3 regions of the Bradyrhizobium sp. BLXBL-03 genome follow, and region 2 is predicted to be linked to each of the others. Evidence: predicted binding sites of a transcription regulator. Region 2 holds the regulator's gene; each other region holds the start of a gene.
The links. Region 2 encodes LexA, which represses DNA repair genes until DNA is damaged. Its sites were predicted from a motif close to TGTTCNNNNTGTGTTCNG; they were not measured.

Region 1 (5,760 bases), 120 kb from region 2:
CTTCGCCGCAAGCAGCGTCTTGCGAAGTGCATCCATCGTGCTGATGTCGGGCTTGGGTTGCCCGGCCCGGACCACCATGCCGATGAACGATTCCGCCAGGGGCACCCGGCTGCCCGCGCGCGTCAGTCCCTTCTGGTCCAGCAGATCGACGCCAATGCCGTCCATGATCACGACGTCGGCCTCCTCGCCGCGCGACAGGCGCGTCGGAATGGCTTCCGGTGAATCGCCAACTGAAGGGCCGCGTGTCGTGATGAGCTTGTGCCCCGTCGACTTCTCGAAGGCTGGACCGAGCTCTTCATACACGGCGAAGAACCCGGCTGAGATCATCACCCTGACATCAGCGGCAGACGCGCTGGTCGCAAAAGTAACGGCCAGAAGGACGGCAAACAGGTAACCAATGGCGCGCTGCATACGTTACGCCCCGTTGCCGTTCTCGCCATTGCCGCTCTCCGCCTCTTCCGTGATGTGCTCCACCGAGACGACATGCTCGTCCTCGGCGGTGTCGAACACGATCACGCCCTGCGTTGAGCGGCCGGCGATGCGGATGCCTTCGACCGGGCAGCGGATCAGCTGGCCCTTGTCGGTGACCAGCATGATCTGATCCGCGTCCTCGACGGGGAAGGACGCGACGAGGTTGCCGTTGCGGTTGTTGACGCTCATGGCGACGATGCCTTTGCCGCCGCGGCCCGTGGTGCGGTACTCGTAGGACGAGGTCCGCTTGCCATAGCCGTTGACGGAGACGGTCAGTACGACCTGCTCGGCCGCCGACATCTCGGCATAGCGCTCCTGCGCGAGCTGGAAGCTGCCGGAGGTCTCCTCGCCGTCGGCGTCCGCTGCCGGCTCCTCGGCAGCAGCTTCGCCGGCGACGGCGCGGCGCATCTTCAAATAGGCCGAACGCTCGTCCGAAGTGGTTTCGACATGGCGCAGGATCGCCAGGGAGATCACCTTGTCACCCTCGCCAAGCGCAATGCCCCGCACGCCCATCGAGGTGCGCCCGGTGAACACGCGCACGTCGGGGACCGGGAAACGGATGCACTGGCCGCCGGCCGCGGTCAGCAGCACGTCGTCATGCTCGGTGCAGATCTGCACGTCGACGATCGCTTCGCCGTCGTCGAGCTTCATTGCGATGATGCCGGAGCGGCGAACGTCGACGAAGTCGGACAGCTTGTTGCGCCGGACGTTGCCGCCTGTGGTGGCGAACATCACGTCCAACTGGCCCCAGGTGGATTCATCCTCGGGCAGCGGCATGATGGTGGTGATGCGCTCGCCCTGCTCCAGCGGCAGGATGTTGATCAGCGCCTTGCCGCGCGCGTTGGGAGCTGCCATCGGCAGCCGCCAGACCTTCTCCTTGTAGACCTGGCCGCGCGACGAGAAGAACAGCACCGGCGTATGAGTCGACGCGACAAAGAGCCGGCTGACAAAGTCCTCGTCGCGGGTCTGCATGCCGGAGCGGCCCTTGCCGCCGCGGCGCTGGGCGCGATAGGCCGACAGCGGCACGCGCTTGACATAGCCGGCGTGCGAGACGGTGACCACCATGTCCTCGCGCTGGATCAGGTCCTCGTCCTCGACCTCGCCTTCCTGCTCCATGATCACGGTCTTGCGCGGGGTGGCGAACTCGGCCTTCACCTCCGCAAGCTCGGTCTTGATGATATCGAGGATGCGGGCCCGCGAGCGCAGGATCTCGAGGTAGTCGCCGATCTCGCCGGCAAGCCTTGCCAGCTCCTCGCCGATCTCGTCGCGGCCGAGCGCGGTGAGGCGGGCCAGACGGAGTTCCAGGATCGCCCTCGCCTGCTCCAGCGACAGGCGGATGGTGCCGTTTTCGTTGATGCGATGGCGGGGATCATCGATCAGCGTGATGATGTCCTCGACGTCGCGCGCGGGCCAGTCGCGCGTCATCAGGGTCTCGCGCGCCGCCGCCGGCGTCGGCGAGTGCCTGATGACCTTGATGATCTCGTCGATATTGGCGACCGCGATGGCGAGGCCGACCTGCTCGTGCGCGCGCTCGCGCGCCTTGCGCAGCTTGTACTTGGTGCGGCGGGTGACGACCTGCTCGCGGAAGCCGACGAAGATCGTCAGCATGTCCTTCAGGTTCATCGTCTGCGGACGACCCGAGTCGAGCGCAACGGCGTTGACGCCAAAGGAGGTTTGCAGCGGCGTGAACTTGTAGAGCTGGTTCAACACCACGTCGGGCACGGCATCTCGCTTGAGCTCGACGACAACGCGGTAGCCATCGCGGTCGGATTCGTCGCGCAGGTCCGAGATGCCCTCGATCTTCTTTTCCTTGTAGAGCTCGGCGATGCGCTCGACCATCGTCGCCTTGTTCACCTGATACGGGATCTCGGTGATGACGATCGCCTCGCGCTCCTTGCGGATGGTCTCGAAGGTGACCTTGCCGCGCATCACGATGGAGCCGCGACCGAGATGATAGGCGCTGCGGATGCCCTGGCGTCCGAGGATGATGCCGCCGGTCGGGAAGTCCGGGCCCGGGATGATGTTAATGAGCTCGTCGATGGTCAGCGACGGATTGTCGATCAACGCCACGCAGGCGTCGATGACTTCGCCCAGATTGTGCGGCGGGATGTTGGTCGCCATGCCGACGGCGATGCCGCCGGCGCCGTTGACCAGGAGGTTCGGGAACCGCGCCGGCAGAACCACAGGCTCGCGCTCGGAGCCGTCGTAATTGTCCTGGAAATCGACCGTGTCGTCGTCGATGTCCTCGAGGAGCTTGAGCGCGATCTTGGTCAGGCGGGATTCGGTGTAGCGCATCGCCGCGGGCGGATCGCCGTCGACCGAGCCGAAATTGCCCTGTCCATCGATCAGGGGCGCGCGCATGGAGAAGTCCTGCGCCATGCGCACCAATGCGTCGTAGATCGCCTGGTCGCCATGGGGATGGTACTTACCCATGACTTCACCGACGGCACCGGCGGACTTCTTGTGCTTCTTGTCCGGCGTGTCGCCGCGATTGTTCATCGCGTAGAGGATGCGGCGGTGCACGGGCTTCAACCCGTCGCGCGCATCAGGCAGCGCGCGCGAAACGATCACGCTCATGGCGTAATCGAGGTAGGACTTTTTCATCTCCTCGTAGATCGAGACGGGGCGAATGTCCGAGGGTTGCGCCGGCTGGTCGCCGGGCTTGTTGTCGTCGTCAGCCAAGGGGGAATCCGGTGAGGTTTATCTGGGAATCATATAGCGCATCGAGGCCCCGATAACCACCCTTGCAGGAGGCCGGACAGCGCTTTTTCCGACTGTTTTTCCAGAGGCTTACGCCCAGCTCGGCACCATCAGGGCGTGGTCTCGGCGAGCCGCCGGGAACCAGCGCTCAAGTCCCCGAAAATCACATGGTGCATGATGGGCCCGGGCAGCAGCGTGAACAGTCCCGCCACCACCAGCGCGCCTGCAAACATCAGGATCATGATCCGCCGGTGATCGGTCACGCGGTGGGTACGCGCCCGCCAGACCGCCAGCGGCAGAGCGGGCACGATGTGAATTTGAGGCAACACGTCAGGCCAGCCCGGAAAGCCGAGCTTGGCCCGCCAATTGGTAAGAAAATCCGCCTCTTCAGGCGAGGGAGGCAAAGGCGGCGCAAAAACCCCGCTTGGCCCTAGAACGGGATATCGTCGTCCATGTCGTTGTTGCGGCCACCGCCGCCGGCGGCCACGGGGCGACGCGGTGCGCTGCTGACCGGGCCGGACGAGCCGAAATCGCCGCCGCCCTCATCGCCGAAGCTGCCGCCTCCTCCGCCACCGCCGCGGCCGTCGAGCATCGTCAGGGTCGAGTTGAAGCCCTGAAGCACGACCTCGGTCGAATACTTCTCGACGCCGCTCTGGTCGGTGTACTTGCGGGTCTGTAGCGCGCCCTCGATGTAAACCTTGGCGCCCTTCTTCAGATACTGTTCGACGATCTTGCAAAGCGGCTCGGAGAAAATCACGACGCGATGCCACTCGGTCTTTTCCTTGCGCTCGCCGGTGTTCTTGTCGCGCCAGGTCTCGGAGGTCGCGATGCTCAGATTTGCGATCGGCCGCCCGTCCTGGGTGCGGCGGATTTCCGGATCCTTGCCGAGATTTCCGACCAGAATGACCTTGTTGACGCTTCCCGCCATCGCCGCTCTCCACTCCAAATGCCACTGAATTTCGAAGGCGCGCCCGCGCCGCCGCCTGTTAAGCCGACCCTATACGCTTACAGGGGCCGATCGGCCCGGCACACCCTTGGTTATCCCCACATATAGCATCGATCGAACATTCGTTCCAGATTTGTTCCTCTCGAAATAGCGCGACCCAAGCGTGCAAACAGCGACTCATGCCGCTATGCACGCCGCCATGAATTGGAACCGGCTTAGGCAGAAAAATGATTAACATTCATTAGGTTACGCCCGGATCAATTGCCTGGCGACTGTTGCATTCCAGAGACGGACTCGGCCGCCCGGTTGGACTACGGTTGAGTCGCAATTGGTTCAATGATGGGCGTCGCGCCTGATTGACCGCTTCAGGGGACTATCGGAGCGGACGACACTGGGGAGACTGCAATGAAGAAAATTCTGTTTGGTGCAATTGGTATTGGCTTGGGCTTGTCAGCACCGGCGAGTGCTGCCGATCTTGCGGCACGTCCCTACACCAAGGCGCCGGCGCCGATGGTCGCCACCATCTACGACTGGAGCGGCTTCTACATCGGCATCAACGGCGGCGGCGGATCGAGCCACAAATGCTGGGACTTCGTCGCGCCGACCACCGGCACGCTGTTCGGCGAGGGTTGCCACAATGCCACCGGCGGCACGGTTGGCGGCCAGATCGGTTACCGCTGGCAATCGGCCAACTGGGTGTTCGGCCTCGAAGGCCAGGGCAACTGGGCCGACTTCTCCGGCGACAATGTCAGCACCCTCATCCCGACCCAGCGCAACCGCTCGAAGATCGACGCCTTCGGCCTGATCACGGGCCAGGTTGGCTACGCCTGGAACAACGTGCTGTTCTACGTGAAGGGCGGCGGTGCCGTGGTCGCCGACAAGTTCAATATCTACACCGCGCCCGGATTCGCCGGAGCCGGCACCCTGCTCGCCTCGGCCAGCGACAACCGCTGGGGCGGCACGGTTGGCGCCGGCCTCGAGTTCGGCTTCGCGCCGAACTGGTCGGTGGGCGTTGAGTACGACCACATCTTCCTGGGCAGCAGGACTCTGACGCTCAACGCGCCCGGTGGCACCGCATTCCAGACCGATCGCATCAGCCAGAATGTCGACATTGGTCTTGTCCGCGTCAATTATCGTTGGGGCGGCCCGGTCATCGCGAAATACTGATCCACCTGAAATCGTTTGAGAACAAAGGCCGGCCTCGCGCCGGCCTTTCGCTTTTCTGTTTCCTGACGGGAACCATGGGTCAGCCAGTCTTACATTTTGTATTTGTTGTGGCTTTTGAGAGACGCAACTTGCAGCTTTGGTGGTGTAAGCACGGCACCAGTTGGACCACAGCGTCCGATGCCCTTCCGATCTTGCGGAAGGCAACAACAGAAACTGGGACTGGGATAAGTTGAAAATGAAGAAGGTTTTGTTGGCTTCGGCCGCTCTGATCGCCCTCACCGGCGCCGCTTCGGCTGCCGATCTGGCGGCGCGCCCCTACACCAAGGCTCCTGTGGCCGTGGCCTCGGTCTACGACTGGACCGGCTTCTATCTCGGTATCGTCGGTGGCGGCGCCTGGGAAGCTGCTTCTGGCGACCCGAAGATGAAGGGTGGCTTCGTCGGCGGGACCGCCGGCTACAATTGGCAGACCGGCAACG
Region 2 (5,760 bases):
CCTTTTCGCTGAGCGGTTCTATTGAGGCTGGGCAGCCGCCATGCAAGTGGCGATCCAGCCCGGTTCTCACAATATCATTCTGGTTTCTTCAAGGCCGGCCTGCCACGCCGGCGGGTACGCGGCAAAAATCCCTTCGCCTAAGCCTAAACATTTGGCAACGTTCGCAAGCCGGCCCCGTTTCCAGCGGGAATCAGTCGACCGGACGGCGCCTCGCAGCTATGCGATTTTAGGATGGTTTTGGAGCGCCGGACGGGATAGGCGATGGCACAATTGCTTCAAATTCTCGGGAGGATAACAATGAACGAAGCACTCCGGCCGGAACGGAACGTCGAACTCGGCGCCAGCAACGAGCCGTTCCAGAACCTGCACGAATTCATCCGGAAGGCGCGTTCCAATCTCAACCAGAACGCCTGGGACTACATCGTCGGCGCGGCCGAGACAGAGACCACGATGCGCCGCAACCGCATGGCGCTGGACGAGATCGCGTTCCGCCCCCGCGTGCTGCGCGACGTGCGCAAGGTCAGCGGCTCGGTCGAGCAGTTCGGCCGCAAGATGCGACTGCCTGTGGTGCTCGCCCCCGTCGGCGCGCTGGAGATCTTCGATCCCCTTGGCGCAGCCAGCGTCGCGCGCGCCGCCGGTACTTTCGGCGCATCGCACATGCTCAGCTCCGTGTCCGAGCCCGGTCTGGAAAAGACCGCCGAGGCCGCGCCCGATGCGCTGCGCCTGTACCAGCTCTACGTCCGCGGCGATGACGCGTTCGTCGCGGACGTCGTCAGCCGGGCGCAGAAGGCCAATTATGCCGCCTTCTGCCTGACCGTCGACACCGCCCATTACAGCCGTCGCGAACGCGACATCGCCAAGCGCTATGTTCGCGAGAGCCGTCTGCGCGCCACCGGCGGCGACTACCAGAAGGGGCTGGAGTGGCGGACCGTGAAGATGATCAAGGACAAATTCAAGATCCCCCTGATCCTCAAGGGCATCGCCACCGCCGAGGATGCAATGATCGCGCTCGATCACGGCGTCGATTGGATCTACGTCTCCAACCATGGCGGCCGCCAGCTCGATCACGGCCGCGGCGCCATGCATGTGCTGCCCGAGATCGTCGACGCCGTGAAAGGCCGCGCCAAGATCATGGTCGATGGCGGCTTCTGCCGCGGCACTGACATCGTCAAGGCGATCGCGGCGGGCGCCGACCTCGTCGGCATCGGCCGGCTGCAATGCTGGGCGCTGGCCGCAGCCGGCGAGACCGGCGTAACGCGGATGCTGGAACTGCTGGAGGACGAGGTGCTGCGCTGCCTCGGCCTGCTCGGTGCCACCTCCTTCGCCGAGGTGGACAAGTCCTGCCTGCACCCGGCCACCGCAACCAATGCGCCGAGCGTGTTCAGCGCGTTCCCGCTATTCGACCACGAGCCCTACCGATACTGACCCGAAAGGATGCAATGACCTCGCTCTCTCCCGGCAGCGCAGATGCGCTTCTGTTCGATCTCGGGCGCGTCGTGCTCGACATCGATTTCTCCAAGGCGATCGCCTGCTGGGCGGGACATGCCGGCTGCGAGCCCGAAGCCATCGTCGCCCGCTATGTGCGCGACGAGGCCTACCGCCTGCACGAGGTCGGCAAGATCAGCGACGAGGACTATTTTGCCTCGCTGCGCTCCTCGCTCGGAATCTCCATTTCGGATGTCCAGTTCCTCGAGGGATGGAACGCGATTTTCGCGGGCGAGATGCCTGGCATCGCCGAGCTGCTGCCGCGCGCGGCAAGGCAGATGCCGCTCTACGCCTTCTCCAACACCAACCGCCCGCATGTGGACTATTTTTCCAGGGAATATGCCGACCTGCTCGGCGATTTCCGCGAGTTGTACCTGTCCTCCAGCATCGGCCTGCGTAAACCGGATGCGGAAGCGTTCGACCACGTCGTGGCCGCGATGGGCGTGCCGGCGAGCCGGATCGTGTTCTTCGATGACCTCGCCGAGAACATCGAAGGCGCGCGCGCCCGCGGCCTCACCACGGTCCATGTGACCTCGCACCACGACGTCGGCGTCGCGCTGAAGGCGCTGGGGATCTGATCGGGGGGGGCAATTCCGGAACAACGCCCGAAAACGAGGAACCAAAGCTCTCTGTGCATTTTTGTACGGAGTTCCGGGAACGGAATGCCCCCTTCCGGACTCTTGAGTCCGCTGGGATTTCCATGGACGGACATATCGCGTGTTGGGCAAAACATACCTCACCAGGCAGGCCTCCCTGCTGGTCAAATTCGCCAAGACCACTTCGGACGCCGAGCTTTCTGCCAAGCTGATGAGCAAGGCGGCCGATCTGAAATCTCAGGCAGATCCGATGCCCGACCGGGATCAGGGCCCCAAGGCGCCCGACGTCGCTGAAGTGGAAAACGCGGCAAGCGGAAATCCCATAACGCGGTCGTGATGCTGGCCACAGTTCTGCCCCGTCGGGCCGGCCTGCGGGATCATGCTGGACATGAGCCCTAGTGCCCGAAGCGTAAGCTTCGCAGCAGTATAGCCTTTTTTGCGTCGGCCCTCCCGCTCGGCTAGAACCTTGCCCGACCGAGTCCTTGATCTCGTTGCGGGAGTTCGCCGTGGCCCTGATGCCGGTTTCCGATGCGCTTGCCGCCGTGCTCGCCGGTGCGGAGCCTTTGGCTGAGGAAATGATCGCTCTGGATCAGGCCTTCCATCGCGTGCTCGCGCGGGACGTCGCGGCGCGGCGGACGCAGCCGCCCGAGGCGATGTCAGCGATGGATGGTTATGCCGTTCGCGCGGCTGATGCTGCGAAGGTTGATGCGCAGCTCACGGTGGTCGGCGAGGTTGCAGCCGGCCGCCCATTCGCAGGAACCGTCGGTGCCGGCGAAGCTGTCCGGATCTTCACCGGCGGCGTCGTTCCGGCGGGCGCCGATGCGGTCGTGATCCAGGAGGACACCATCTCGGACGGCAAGCGCATCACGATCAAGGAAGCCGCCGTCACCGGGCGGCACATTCGCCCCGCCGGGATCGACTTCCGCGAGGGCGACGTGCTCCTGCGCAAGGGCGTACGGCTCACCGATCGGGACCTTGCGCTCGCCGCGGGCATGAACCATCCGGAGCTGAGCGTTCATCGCCGTCCCAAGGTCGCGATTCTCGCAACCGGCGACGAGCTGGTGATGCCGGGCTCGACACCCGGCCCCGGCCAGATCGTCTATTCCAATGGCTACGCCCTGCACGCCCTCGCCCGCAGCGAGGGTGCCGACACCATCGATCTCGGCGTCGCCGCCGACACGCTTGCCGCCACCACCTCAGGGATCCGCCGCGCCCGCGAATCCGGCGCCGACATCCTGATCACGACCGGCGGAGCGTCTGTCGGTGACCACGATCTGGTGCAGCAGGCGCTTCGGCACGAAGGTATCTCGATGGCGTTCTGGAAGATCGCGATGCGGCCGGGCAAGCCGATGATGAACGGGCAGCTCGGGCCGATGCGCGTCATCGGCCTGCCCGGCAATCCCGTGTCATCCTACGTCTGCGGCTTCCTGTTTCTGGTGCCGCTGATTCGCGCGCTGTCGGGCCGTTCAATGATTCATCATCGCCGCGAACGCGCCGTGCTCGGTCGCGACCTCGGGGCCAATGACCAGCGCGAGGATTATCTGCGTGCGCGTCTCGAGACGCGGGACGACGGCACGCTCATCGCTCTTCCCGTCAACCACCAGGATTCCTCACTGTTGGCGAATCTCGCTGCGGCACAGGCACTTCTCGTGCGCGCGCCGTTCGCACCGAAGGCCGCTTCCGGCACGCCTTGCGAGGTCTTGCGACTGCCGGAGTGAGCGCGCCGACGCAACCGTTCCGCGAACTTTGTCGCGTTCACGGTAAATTAAGCAGTTGCGGAACATGTATCGAACATATAGTGTCCGTTCATGATTTGTTTCGAGCATGTAGCGGCTTAATGCTGAATTCAGCGTCTGTGAATCGAGCGACATCGTCAGGGGGATTTTGGTCGAGATGTTAACGCGCAAACAATACGAGCTCCTGCGGTTCATCAGCGAGCGATTGAAGGAAAGCGGCGTGCCGCCCTCCTTCGACGAGATGAAGGATGCGCTCGACCTGCGCTCCAAGTCGGGCATCCATCGCCTGATCACCGCGCTTGAGGAGCGCGGCTTCATCCGCCGCCTGCCCAACCGGGCCCGTGCCATCGAAGTGATCAAGCTGCCTGAACTCCAGGCGGCTGCCGGCAGCCGTCGCGGCTTCACGCCGAGCGTCATCGAGGGCAATCTCGGCAAGGTGCGCACGATGTCGAGCCCGCCCGTCGATGAGGGCGAACGCCCTGTCGCAGTTCCCGTGATGGGCCGGATCGCGGCCGGTACGCCGATCGAGGCCTTGCAGACGCGCAGCCACACCATCAGCGTCCCGCCCGACATGCTCGGCGCGGGCGAGCATTACGCTCTCGAAGTTCGCGGTGATTCCATGGTCGATGCCGGCATTCTCGATGGCGACATGGCGCTGATCCAGCGCAACGAGAGTTGCGACACCGGCGATATCGTGGTGGCCCTGATCGACGACGAGGAAGCCACGCTCAAGCGTTTCCGCCGCCGCGGCGCCTCGATCGCGCTCGAGCCGGCAAACGCCGCCTACGAGGTCCGGATCCTGCCGCCCAACCGGGTCAAGATCCAGGGCAAGCTGATCGGGCTGTACCGGAAATACTGAACGCGGCGCACGTCGCCACCTGGCAAGCACGCCCTCAAGATTGGAGCGGACGATTGTTCGCTCCGGCTGGTTAGTTTTTCTGGCTTTGCACAGATTATCCGGCCACCTCTCCCGCGCTACATCCCCGGCACGCCATGACGAAGCACGCATCGCTTCGCAGGCCTTGCGAGACCGAGGAGACCGCCATGCACAAGATCATTCTGAGCACCGTCGCGATCGCGCTGATCGCAATATCAGCGTCGCAAACCTTCGCTGCGCAGCCGCAGCATCACGTTCGCAGGGCGCCACAGGCAATGAGCGAACAATTCCGCAATGCCCGCAACTCCGTCGGGCAACGGGCGCAGCCGGCCTGGCCTTATTCGGGTTGGTCGGCACCGGCTGGGCGCTAGCGAAGAAGCTCTCGGAATGCACGGAAGCAGTCTTTGTTCCTCGGACATCTGAAAAAGAAATTGTGATGGCAGCCTGCAGACTCAAGCCGCAGATTTGCCCCCAACATGGCATATGATCGCAGGCTTCCACTCTGATAGAGGCCTGCGCCTCAGAAGAGGCGCGGGTGCTCTATCGCTGATGAGGAGCACCCGATGTGTGACTATAGCTTGCATGCCGTCGCGACGCGTCCCGCAGAAGTCGGCGAGACGATCGTCACGACAACCTTCCGCGGCACCTCGACGCGCGGCTTCGCCTCCGAAGCCGACATGTCGGTCGCGGTCTGCCTGCTGCCGGGAACGGAGCTCGCCTTCGCCGACAACGTCCGCTACGACAACAGGTGGATCTGGACGCGCACCATCAATTCGCGCGTCGGCAAGTTCGGCAAGGTCGATCCGCACATTCCCGATCGTCATCACGACGCGATCGAATTCCCCGATGGCAAATACGTGCTGGTGACCCAGCTCGTCGAAGGCCAGCGCGCAACCGTGCTGCAACTGCCGGTGACCCAGCCGCTCGGCGAGCGCGAGCACAAGCCGCAAGTTGTCGCCGACAGACAGCCGATACCTCCCGGCCTGCCGATCGGTTGAACCGGCCTAATTTGGGCATGATCTCCGCGCAAACGCGTTTTCGCGTTTGTCGCGCCGGAGAACCGCTC
Region 3 (5,760 bases), 900 kb from region 2:
ACTGTTGGTCCACCGGGCAAACCGACGCTGGAGCAGTCGCGTCCCAATTCAGACATCTCCGCGCACAACTTCAGACACAAGCGTTGGCGACACTTTCCGCGCACGGCGAAGCCATGGGGGATACGTGGCGCGCCGATAGCGGGGTGGCATCATGGACAAGGTTGAGCGGTCATTCGCCGCCGCGACGGCGGCTGGCTTCGTGGTGTTGGTGATCGGCATCGTGCTACTGGCGCTGATGTAGGGACCGAGCGGCACGCGCCGCCATAGCTGCGAAAACAACCCCATGCACAGTAGGCAGCGACTCGTTTCGCGTGGCCTTTATCGTTAGTGCACCTTGATCTCGTCCAGGGGCAGATGCAGATCGGCGGCGCGCTCCTCGCGGTCCTTCTTGCGGAACTCGCTTTCCCTGCGCTCGAACTTCAGCATCTCCTCGAGCGCGGCCGCGCGCAGCTGATTGCGCCTGTTCGCATCGTGGTGCGCATCTTCCGTCATGACCCGATCCCCGACTGTGGCAGCGCCGTTCTCCAGGAAACGCCCGCGGCCACAGAAAAGTTCTGTGCCGAAGCATTGCGAAATTATGACGGCAGAACGGCTCTTCCGTCTTTGATACACATCATGTGTCAGAAGAGCGCCGAAAGCTCATTTCGGGAAATAAGGACATCCAACGTTCCCCTGCCGGAACACCGCAGTTTAACGGACTTCACATCCTCCACGATCTCGGTAGAAATACGTGGGCCGGGGCTGGAATTTGATCCCGAACAATTATTGCAACCGGCAAGGGGCCACCGCGAGGTGGCCCCTTTCGATTCCCGACATTCGCCAAGGCGGATGAGGGCAGCCCCAAATCTGGCGCTGTCCTAATACGGGCAGCCCCCGCCAAATCTGCAAAGAACATATTGCGAACCTAGAACAAATAGTGTACATTGTTTTTATCGACGATCCGCCGCGCCAATCGTTTGTCCCGCACCCGAATCCTCGCCATAAGGAGCACGACCCAATGTCCACCACTGCCCTGCGTATCGTCGAAGGATCTTCCATGGACAAGAGTAAAGCTCTGGCTGCCGCGCTCTCCCAGATCGAGCGTCAGTTCGGCAAGGGCTCGGTGATGAAGCTCGGCAAGAACGACCGTTCGATGGACATCGAGGCAGTGTCGTCAGGCTCGCTCGGGCTCGATATCGCGCTCGGCATCGGCGGCCTGCCCAAGGGGCGCATCGTCGAGATCTACGGGCCGGAATCCTCAGGAAAAACCACGCTGGCGCTGCACACGGTGGCGGAAGCCCAGAAGAAGGGCGGCATCTGCGCCTTCATCGACGCCGAGCACGCGCTCGACCCGGTCTATGCCCGCAAGCTCGGGGTCAACATCGACGAGCTCTTGATCTCCCAGCCCGACACCGGCGAGCAGGCGCTGGAAATCTGCGACACGCTGGTGCGCTCGGGCGCGGTGGACGTGCTGGTGGTCGATTCGGTCGCGGCGCTGGTGCCAAAGGCTGAGCTCGAAGGCGAGATGGGCGATGCGCTGCCGGGTCTTCAAGCGCGGTTGATGAGCCAGGCGTTGCGCAAGCTGACGGCCTCGATCAACAAGTCAAACACCATGGTGATCTTCATCAACCAGATCCGCATGAAGATCGGTGTGATGTACGGCTCGCCGGAAACCACGACCGGCGGCAACGCGCTGAAGTTCTACGCCTCGGTCCGCCTCGACATCCGCCGCATCGGCGCGATCAAGGAGCGCGACGAAGTGGTCGGCAATACGACGCGTGTGAAGGTGGTGAAGAACAAGCTGGCGCCCCCCTTCAAGCAGGTCGAGTTCGACATCATGTACGGCGAGGGCGTCTCCAAGATGGGCGAGATCCTCGATCTCGGCGTCAAAGCCGGTATCGTCGAAAAGTCCGGCGCCTGGTTCTCTTATGACAGCCAGCGCCTCGGCCAGGGCCGTGAGAACTCGAAGGCGTTCCTGAAGTCCAACCCGGACATCACCGCCAAGATCGAGACCGCGATCCGCCAGAACTCCGGCTTGATCTCGGAGCAGATTTTGGCCGGCACGCCCGAGAGCGACGCCGACGGCGAGGAGCCGGCGGACGAGTAAGCCTTAAAGCGAAAAGTTTTCGCGAGGAGCGGGCGCTGAGGACGTTGAGTTGCCGACGTCGTCAGTGCCCGTTTCTTTTGTGCGTTGGCGGCCGGGAGATTTTCGCCGTCACAACCCGATCAGGCGCTGGTGGGGCGGTACGCTGCTCACAAATGAACGGCTGTGGCGGTGCGATGGAGAGACCCGTTCGCTGGTGGCGCCCTAGAAGCGCATTCAGTGCCGTAGGGTGGGCAAAGGCGCACTTGCGCCGTGCCCACCATCTTCCAACGTGGCGGGTGGTGGTGGGCACGGTTTCGCTTTGCCCACCCTACGAGACCGCCGTTGTGGCTTACTCCGCAGCTTGCGCGTAGTCGCTCACCGGCGGGCAGGAGCACACCAGATTGCGGTCGCCATAGACGTTGTCGACGCGGCCCACCGGGCACCAATATTTGTCGGTGCGCGAGACGCCGTCGGGGAAGCAGCCTTCGCTGCGGGTGTAGGCACGAGCCCACGCATCGTCGGCGATGTCGTGCACGGTGTGCGGAGCGTGGCGCAAGGGCGAGGCTTCGATCTTGAAGCGGCCGGCCTCGACCTCGGCGATCTCTTTTCGGATCGCGATCATGGCATCGCAAAAACGATCCAGCTCGGCCTTGGATTCCGACTCGGTCGGCTCGATCATCAGCGTGCCCGGCACCGGGAAGCTCATGGTCGGCGCATGGAAGCCGTAATCGATCAGGCGCTTTGCGATGTCGTCGACGGTGACGCCCGAGGTCGTCTTCAGCGGGCGGGGATCGACGATGCACTCATGCGCGACGCGGCCCTTCTCGTTCTTGTAGAGCACCGGGAAATGCGCATCGAGGCGTGCGGCGATGTAATTGGCATTGAGGATCGCGACCTCGGTGGCGCGCTTCAATCCTTCGCCGCCCATCATCAGGATGTAGATGTAGGAGATGGTCAGGATCGAGGCCGAGCCGAACGGCGCGGCCGAGACCGGGCCGACCGCAGCATCCGCCTTGGTTGCCGGGTGACCCGGGAGGAACGGCGCGAGATGCGCCTTCACGCCGATCGGGCCCATGCCGGGGCCGCCGCCGCCATGCGGGATGCAGAAGGTCTTGTGCAGATTGAGGTGGCTGACATCGGCGCCGTAATCGCCGGGCCTGCTAAGGCCGACCTGCGCATTGAGGTTGGCGCCGTCGAGATACACCTGGCCGCCATGGCCATGGACGATGTCGCAGATCTCGCGGATATGCTCCTCGAACACGCCGTGGGTCGAGGGATAGGTGATCATCACAGCGGCGAGATCGTTCGAGTGTTTCTCCGCCTTGGCACGGAGATCATTGACGTCGACGTCGCCGTTCTTCTCGCAAGACACAACCACCACGTCCATGCCGACCATCGCGGCCGAGGCCGGGTTGGTGCCGTGGGCGGAGGAGGGGATCAGGCAGATCTTGCGATGGCTCTCCCCGCGCGCCGCATGATAGCCGCGGATCGCCAGCAGCCCGGCATATTCGCCTTGCGCGCCGGAGTTCGGCTGCAGCGAGATCGCGTCATAGCCGGTGATGTCGCACAGCCACTTCTCCAGCCGTGCAAACAGCGCGTGATAGCCGGCCGCCTGCTCGCGCGGGGCGAACGGATGCAGCGAGCCGAACTCCGGCCAGGTCAACGGCATCATCTCAGTGGTCGCGTTCAGCTTCATGGTGCAGGATCCCAGCGGGATCATCGCGCGGTCGAGGGCGAGGTCGCGATCTGAGAGCTTGCGCATGTAGCGCAGCATCTCGGTTTCCGAGCGATGCGCGTGGAACACCGGATGGGTGAGGAACGCGGTGGCGCGCTTCAGCGCTTCCGGCAGAGCTTCGCGCGTGGTGGCGTCGATCTCGGCATAGGACAGCGTGCCGCCGAAGGCGCGCCAGACGGCTTCGACCGTTGCTGATGTCGTGGTCTCGTCGAGCGCAATGCGAAGCGCGGTATCGCCGATGCCCAGATTGATCTTCTCGGCGGTCGCGCGCGCAATGATTTCGGCGCGCTTGGCGCCGGCATCGACGCTCAACGTGTCGAAGAAAGCTTCGCTCTCGGGCGCAAAGCCGAGCTTGCGCAAGCCGGCCGCGAGCACGGCGGCGCGGCGATGCACATTGCGCGCGATCTGCGCAAGGCCCTCGGGGCCGTGATAGACCGCATACATCGCGGCGATCACGGCGAGCAGCACCTGCGCGGTGCAGATGTTGGAGGTCGCCTTCTCGCGGCGGATGTGCTGCTCGCGGGTCTGCAGCGCGAGGCGATAGGCGGGGGCGCCGCGGGAGTCGACGGAGAGGCCGACGATGCGGCCGGGCAGCGAGCGCTTCAGCGCATCGCGCACCGCCATATAGGCCGCGTGCGGTCCGCCATAGCCCATCGGCACACCGAAGCGCTGGGCCGAACCGATCGCGATGTCGGCCCCTAATTCGCCGGGCGAAGCAATCAGCGTCAGCGCCAGCAGATCGGCGGCGACGATCGCAAGCGCGCCCTTGGCCTTCAGCGCTGCGATCGCCGGCCTGAGGTCGCGCAATGCGCCCGAGGTTCCCGGATATTGCAGCAGCGCACCCAGCACGTCCGCCTTGTCGAGATCGGTGAGGGGATCGCCGACGACCAGATTCCAGCCGAGCGGCTCGGCGCGGGTGCGCATCACGGCGAGCGTCTGCGGATGCACGTCCTTGTCGACGAAGAAAGCTTTCGCCTCGACCCTCGAGTGCCGCTCCGCGAGCGCCATGGCTTCGGCGGCGGCGGTGGCCTCATCGAGCAGCGAGGCGTTGGCGACGTCGAGGCCAGTCAAGTCGCAGATCATGGTCTGGAAGTTGAACAGCGCCTCCAGCCGGCCCTGGCTGATCTCGGGCTGATAGGGCGTGTAGGCGGTGTACCAGGCCGGATTCTCCAGGATGTTGCGCTGGATCACCGCGGGCAAAATCGTGCCGGAATAGCCCTGGCCGATCAGCGAGGTGAAGACCTGGTTCTGGCGGGCGAGCTCGGCCATATGCGCGATCGCCTCGGTCTCGCTGAGCGGCTTGCCGAGATCGAGCGGGGCGGCCTGCCGGATCGCGGCCGGCAGCGTTTCCGACATCAACGCGTCGACGCTCTTCGCGCCGACCGTCTCGAGCATTGCGGCGACATCGCGCGCGGAGGGGCCGATGTGGCGGCGGACGAAACTGGCGGTGTCGCCATTGGATTTGCGGTGCGCGGTCATCATGGGTCCTCGCTTTAGGTCATCTGTCGTTGCCGTCATGCCCGGGCATAGCCGTCCGAAGGACGGCGTCGCTTCGCTCGCCTATGTCCCGGGCATCCACGTTCTTCGCGCCGTGAGAAGGTCGTGGATGGCCGGGACAAGCCCGGCCATGACGATGTGGAAAGATCGCGCTTCATCTCACGCCGTGTGTGCCTTGTAGGCGGCTTCATCCATCAGGCCGCCGAGTTCGCTCTTGTCGGCAATCTTCATCTTGAAGAACCACGCCTTGGTCTGCGCGTCCGAGTTCACCAGCGCGGGTTCGGCGGCGAGCGCGTCGTTGGTCTCGACCACCTCGCCCGAGATCGGCGCGTAGACGTCGGAGGCGGCCTTGACCGATTCCACGACGGCGGCGGCTTCCGCCTTCTTCAGGCTGCGGCCGACCTTGGGCAATTCGACGAACACGACGTCGCCGAGCTGGGACTGCGCGTAATCGGTGATGCCG

Region 1: ACNJX9_RS20910 (single-stranded DNA-binding protein) is a predicted target of LexA. The motif match lies at 4,241-4,258, and genes of this name have one in related genera.
Region 3: recA (recombinase RecA) is a predicted target of LexA. The motif match lies at 888-905, and genes of this name have one in related genera.

What each region holds. Positions count from the first base shown of each region.
Region 1 covers NZ_CP182470.1:4,339,161-4,344,920, reverse strand. The annotation lists gene ACNJX9_RS20925 (substrate-binding domain-containing protein) at 1-411, opposite strand, end outside; gene gyrA (DNA gyrase subunit A) at 415-3,153, opposite strand; gene ACNJX9_RS20915 (hypothetical protein) at 3,282-3,500, opposite strand; gene ACNJX9_RS20910 (single-stranded DNA-binding protein) at 3,602-4,099, opposite strand; gene ACNJX9_RS20905 (outer membrane protein) at 4,523-5,284, shown strand; gene ACNJX9_RS20900 (outer membrane protein) at 5,520-5,760, shown strand, end outside.
Region 2 covers NZ_CP182470.1:4,218,341-4,224,100, reverse strand. The annotation lists gene ACNJX9_RS20330 (alpha-hydroxy acid oxidase) at 298-1,425, shown strand; gene ACNJX9_RS20325 (HAD family hydrolase) at 1,440-2,063, shown strand; gene ACNJX9_RS20320 (hypothetical protein) at 2,203-2,418, shown strand; gene ACNJX9_RS20315 (molybdopterin molybdotransferase MoeA) at 2,588-3,799, shown strand; gene lexA (transcriptional repressor LexA) at 3,975-4,676, shown strand; gene ACNJX9_RS20305 (hypothetical protein) at 4,862-5,065, shown strand; gene ACNJX9_RS20300 (hypothetical protein) at 5,258-5,692, shown strand.
Region 3 covers NZ_CP182470.1:3,316,944-3,322,703, forward strand. The annotation lists gene ACNJX9_RS15735 (hypothetical protein) at 325-492, opposite strand; gene recA (recombinase RecA) at 998-2,086, shown strand; gene gcvP (aminomethyl-transferring glycine dehydrogenase) at 2,415-5,279, opposite strand; gene gcvH (glycine cleavage system protein GcvH) at 5,457-5,760, opposite strand, start outside.